DNA from 2 places in the Mesorhizobium sp. 1B3 genome. Region 1 is predicted to be linked to the other one. Evidence: riboswitches for the same ligand, from Rfam matches in the RefSeq annotation. Region 1 holds a riboswitch; the other holds the start of a gene.
The links. Region 1 has a riboswitch for cobalamin ahead of ACCO56_RS29160 (TonB-dependent receptor). Riboswitches for the same ligand answer to the same signal wherever they lie in the genome.

Region 1 (2,907 bases):
ATCCTGCGCAAGGTCGCAACCGAGGGGCTGGACTTGTTCTGCTCGACCACGGAGATCTGCGCATGCGGCACGCCCGCTCGCTGGGCGACCTGGCGCTGCGAGAGCCCGGCGGCCACGCGTATGGCGCGCAATCTCGCGCCGACATCGAACACGCCTTCCCGCTCGCCCGTCACCCAGAATCTCCTGCTTAATCTGTTTGCCAGGACATACTATTGAGCCGAAGGCGGGGACACAACACAGACGGATGCGGCTGATTTTTCAGCCATCCGAGAGCTCGGCCGCCTTTGCTCCCTTGCGCCCGGGTCGAGGCTCACCGCGGGAGAATTGCGAGACTGGCAGGCCGCCGCCCCAGCGGTGACGCCGCAAATCATCGGCCCTCCATGAGTAAGTTAAGGACACGATCTATTCTTGGTTGAGTAAAATCCGTAGCGATCGCCTAGATCATATGTTCTAGAGCTATTCTTTTTTGTTGACGGATCACCAAAGTAGCCTGACTATGGAAGAAGAGGGGATGGAAATATGCCAGCGAGCGCAGAGAAGGGAATACTTTCCGGATTGACCTTCATGCTGATCGGCGCAAGCCTGCTCGGATTGCAGTGCTTCTGGTCGGTCAGGGCCGGCATATGGCTGTCGTTCTCTGTCGTCGACGCGCTGCAAATGCTGGGGCCCGATCCGATGAGCAACGGTGCCGCGGCGTTCGGAGCCTGGCTCGACAGCCCGCAATCCTGGATCAGGCTGCATATGCTGCTCGACTGGATTTCGCTGCCCGTGGTGTTCCTGACTTTCGGCCTGATGGCTGTTTCCAGCAGCAAGGTGTAGGGACCGCGGCCGCGCGGCGCTAATCCGCGACCCGCTTCTCCGGCTCATTCTCGCCAGAACTTCACGATCAAAGAATCTCTCGGCTTGACGCAACCACAGCGTGCCCACTAACAAGAGCACGACGGTTTCCCGCAAGGGAATCAAAAGGGAACACGGTGCGGACGCCCCCAGCGCCCAATGCCGTGACTGCCCCCGCAACTGTAAGCGGTTAGTTTTCCGTCCACATGCCACTGGGCCCGCGGTCCCGGGAAGGCGACGGGAAGCGATGATCCGCGAGTCAGGAGACCTGCCGTCGGCCGTTGTCATGCGCGACCACGCCGGGCGGGGTGTCCTGGTGGAGCCGATCCCTGGCTGCTCTCGAGGCGGCAAAGGCGGTGCTGATCGCGGTGACGTGCAACGTACCGCTGGAGCATTCCGCCTTGTTCTTCAAAATCCGTGCCGAGCGCACGCCGCACCCGTCCGTTCCGAATTTCGATCCGACTCCTCCGCAAAACCGGCCATCCCTGCTATTCGGGAGTACTTTCGTCATGGCCGCGCTGGCAACGGCCGGCGCACATGCGCTGGACGCACGGAGCGACGACCCGCCGCGGCCCGCCGCTCGGACGACAGAACTCGAACTGGACGCAATCAAGGTCACCGGCAAGGGCGATCGGCCAGGGCCGGGACCCAACCTCGAGACGCGGTCGCAGGCCGGCAGCCGCCTCGAACTGACGCCTTTGGAAACGCCGGCCAGCGTCGAGATCATCGACGGCGAAACGATCCGCGACCGCGTCCAGACCAATGTCAACGAGGCCATCGCGCGCAACGGCACCGGGATCACTTTCCTCGGCGCGCCCGGCAATGGCGGCACATCGCTCGGCATGCGCGGCTTCACCGGGCTGGGAGCCGTCGCCCGGCTTTACGACGGCACCCGCATCTATCCCGGCTCTGGCACCATCACTTTTCCCTTCGACACCTGGACCGTCGACCGCATCGAAATCCTGCACGGGCCGGCCTCCGTTCTCTATGGCGAAGGCGCAATCGGCGGGGCGGTGAACGTCATCCCCAAGAAGCCGCTGACCGAGGGGCGACGCAACGAGATCATGGCCACGGTCGGCACCGATGGCAGGAGAGGCCTTGCCCTCGGCAGCGCTGGCCCGATCAACGACAGTCTCGCCTACAGCTTTGACATCAGCGCGAGAGATACGGAAGGATGGCTGGAACGAGGCGACGCTTCCAGCCTTGCTTTCGCGGGCAGCGCGCTCTGGCAGGTGAGCGACGATTTCAATCTCACCTTCTCTCACGACTACGGCTACGCGGAGCCGGTGGGATATTTCGGCACGCCGCTGGTCGATGGAAGGCTGGACGAACGCCTGCGCAAGCAAAACTACAACGTCGCCGATGCGCTGAATCGGTTCCAGGACAACTTCACCCAAGTCAGGGCAGAGTGGACCCCGACCGAGAACTTCACCCTCCGTAGTACGACCTATCGGGTGTCGAGCGATCGCCAATGGCGGAACGTGGAAACCTATCGCCACAGGTCGGCGACCGACGACGTGTTGCGCAGCAGCTACATCGCTATCCGTCACGATTACGAGCAGTACGGCAACCGCACCGACGCTTCCTTCGACAGCACCATCGCCGGCATGGACAACAGCACGCTGGTAGGCTTCGACGTCAACCGGATCAGCTTCGCCAACACCAACAATTCGCCCTATCCCGGCCAGTCGACGGTGACGGCTCTCGATTTCGACCCCGGCCACTTCATTGGGCCCGACAAGTTCGTCACGAGCAATCGCAGCACCGTGTGGCAGTACTCACTGTTCGCCGACAACAGGCTGGCCATGACCGATCGATGGTCGCTCGTCGGCGGGCTGCGTTACGACAGCCCTCAGGTGACCCGCACCGACCCCCAGACCGGAGCAGGCTTCGAGCGCACTTACGATTCGCTGAATTGGCGGATCGGCGCTGTCTACAACCCGCTGCCGGACATGGCGCTTTACGCTCAATATTCGAGGGCGGCCGAGCCGATCGGCAATCTTCTGTCCCTGTCCGAGGCCCAGAAGGACTATGCGCTCCCCGAGGGCGAGCAATATGAGGTCGGGGTTA
Region 2 (2,907 bases), on a different contig from region 1:
TTCTCGCCCGTGTGCCAAGCTCCTTTCACGAACTGCACGACGCCGACCCGCCTCCCGTAGCCGAGCATGCGCAAGGCCAGGCCGAAAGCCGCCGTCGACTTGCCCTTGCCGGGCCCGGTATTGACGATCAGCAATCCCTTCTCGACCGTCTTGCCGGCAACCTCGGCATCCTGCACGGCCTTGCGTTTCGCCATCTTGGCACGGTGGCGCTCGGCGTCCTTCTCGTCGATGTCTCTCATTCTACTTCACCTGCATCGTCAAGCCGGCCACCATGAACAGGACCCGGTCGGCCCGCGCCGCCACTTTCTGGTTCAGCCGCCCCTGCGCATCGCGAAAACGCCGGCCGAGCGGATTGTCGGGCACGATGCCGAGCCCGACCTCGTTCGAAACAACGAACCATGGGCCTCTCGGACTGGCGAGGATTTCAGCCAGCCGGGAACTCTCCGCCTCGACATCGTGCCCGGCCAGCATCTGGTTGCTGAGCCACAGGGTCAGGCAATCGACCAGCAAGGGCAGGCCGTCGGGAATAGCCTGGATCGTCACTGAGAGATCGAGCGGAGCATCGACCGTATTCCAGCGGCCGTCGCGCCGGTCGCGGTGCAATGCGATCCGTTCCTCCATTTCCGCATCGAAGGCCTGAGCCGTCGCCACATAGGTCCATGGCGGCGGCAGGGCTGTGACCAGGCTTTCGGCGTGACTGCTCTTGCCCGAGCGAGCCCCGCCGAGAAGGAGGGTCAAGCTGCCCTTCTCAGGCAAGGCGACCACTTAGCTCTGCCTCTTCACCGCCGACCCTGCAGCGGACCGCGCCGGCGACAGCGCCGAGGACAAGCCAGAAGAGCAGGTTGGTGACCGTGGTCGCCACGACGAAGGAATGATGCAGATCGGCCGGCACCGGCGAATCATGGCTCGCCGGCTGCGGCGCCCCGACAATATGCGGCGCAACGATCAGGGCCACGCCCACCAGCGCAAATACCGGGGAACGTCGAAACGCAATCAGAGCGAGCCCGATCGCGGTCGCGACAACGGTGGCGACCCACCAGACCTGGCGGTCGAATAGATCGGCGGCAGGCATGGCCGGCAGCTCCGGCGGCAGACCGAGGCCGGGCGCCAACGTGAAGACGGCAAAGCCGGCGAAGCCCCAGAACAAGCCCTGACGCCACCCGGCAATGCCCCCAGCGAGTTCCGAGGCGACGATCAGGATCAAAGCGAAGCCTATGCCGCTGACGATATTGGCCCCGACATTGTAGGCGAAACGCTCGAAGCCGTCTGCCGGCGCCCAAGCCTCTTCGCCATGGTCATGAGCATGTCCGGCCGCGGAGTGGTCTCCATGATCGTGGCCGGCACTGTCGCCGGCAGCCTCATAGGTTTCAGCCTGAAGGATGAGCGGCACGGTGGCGTAGGCTTGCAGAGCCGCGAGAACGACACCCGCGACAAGCCCCGCCAGCGCCGCGACGAACACGACGTTGCGAAACACGGTCATGATGGAGTTCCGCTCTTAGTGGCAGGGAAAAGCCATGGAATGGCGATAGTCGTGGGCGGCATTGTGGACGGCCTCCATGTGGGAGAAACCCAGAAAGCCGACGACGAAGATGCCGAGCAACCCGGCCAGCGCGAGCTGCAGATAACGCGACTGCGCGGAGACGGACGCACCGAGAGACGTGGAAACCGTGTTCATTCTCAATCCTTTCGCCCTCCACCCGAGGGCCGCGAACGTTCCTTACGTCGACGGCAGGTCTCCTGGCTCACGGCTCGGCGCTTCATCCCGCCTTCCCGGGCTCGATGCCCAGTGGCTGTCGGGAGAAGCTCGCCGCTCACAGTTGCGGGGGCAGCCGCGGATTTGGGAAATCCCTCACCGCATTCCCTCTTCATTCCCCGAAGGGAACCGTCGATACAGGCAGTCTTAACCGAAATCGTCATTCCGGCAAACCATATTTCCGACGCGTTGACAGCCGGATGCGACGCGGCCTACAAACTCCGCGACGGTCTCCTCTGAGCAATGAGAGGAGCTAAGAGGGAATGCGGTGAGGGTTCTTGTCCCGAATCCGCAGCTGTCCCCGCAACTGTAAGCGGCGAGCTTTCGGCCGATTGCCACTGGGTTACACCGGGAAGGCGGCGCGAGAGCTGGGACCCGTGAGCCAGGAGACCTGCCGTCCCTGATCAATCCTGAAAGCCTGGCGGGTGTCCCGGGCAAGGAGCGCGGTTTGGAGTTCGACGAAACAATTGCCGTCGGTGATCCGTGCGTCGAGGCATCGACCTCGGCGGTATCGGTCGTGACGATCGTCGTGTGCAGTTCCTGCCGCGACGCCTCCGGTTCCGATGCTCGCCCCCGTCCAGGCGAATTGCTGGGCGCAGCGACGCGGGAAGCGAACACCTTCCCGGATGTCCGCGTCGAGCAGGCCGAATGCCTGGGCAATTGCAAGAGAAGGCTCTCCGCAGCCTTCATCAAGCAAGGCGCCTGGAGCTACGTCTTTGGCGATCTCGGCACCGACGCCGCCCACGATCTGATTGCCGGCGCGAAGCTCTTCCAGCAATCGACGGACGGGCTGATGCCCTGGCGCGGGCGGCCCGATTGTCTGAAACGCGGGCTCGTCGCCCGCATCCCTCCCCCGGAGCATTTTGCAGCCATGTGGGATCACATGGCGTCGCACAAATGCGGCCAAACCAAAGAGATGGAGCGCCGTGCGCCCGATGCGACGCCCGGCGTTCCGAGAACCCTTAAGGACAATCCATGACCGCTTCCGCCGATCGCGTCCCCTGCACCGTCGTCACCGGTTTCCTCGGTGCGGGCAAGACCACGCTCATCCGGCACATGCTGGAGAACGCCAACGGCAAGCGCCTCGCCATCATCGTCAATGAATTCGGCGATGTCGGCATAGACGGCGAGATCCTCAGGGGCTGCGGCATCGA

Region 2: another riboswitch for cobalamin. It lies ahead of ACCO56_RS00930 (CbtB domain-containing protein); the one in region 1 lies ahead of ACCO56_RS29160 (TonB-dependent receptor).

Annotation. Positions count from the first base shown of each region.
Region 1 covers NZ_JBJHDO010000015.1:116,932-119,838, forward strand. The annotation lists gene ACCO56_RS29150 (cupin domain-containing protein) at 1-173, opposite strand, end outside; gene ACCO56_RS29155 (hypothetical protein) at 520-819, shown strand; cobalamin riboswitch at 925-1,127, shown strand; gene ACCO56_RS29160 (TonB-dependent receptor) at 1,119-2,907, shown strand, end outside.
Region 2 covers NZ_JBJHDO010000001.1:200,624-203,530, reverse strand. The annotation lists gene cobO (cob(I)yrinic acid a,c-diamide adenosyltransferase) at 1-239, opposite strand, end outside; gene cobU (bifunctional adenosylcobinamide kinase/adenosylcobinamide-phosphate guanylyltransferase) at 241-756, opposite strand; gene ACCO56_RS00935 (CbtA family protein) at 749-1,480, opposite strand; gene ACCO56_RS00930 (CbtB domain-containing protein) at 1,496-1,675, opposite strand; cobalamin riboswitch at 1,711-1,902, opposite strand; cobalamin riboswitch at 1,964-2,166, shown strand; gene ACCO56_RS00925 (DUF1636 family protein) at 2,202-2,732, shown strand; gene cobW (cobalamin biosynthesis protein CobW) at 2,729-2,907, shown strand, end outside.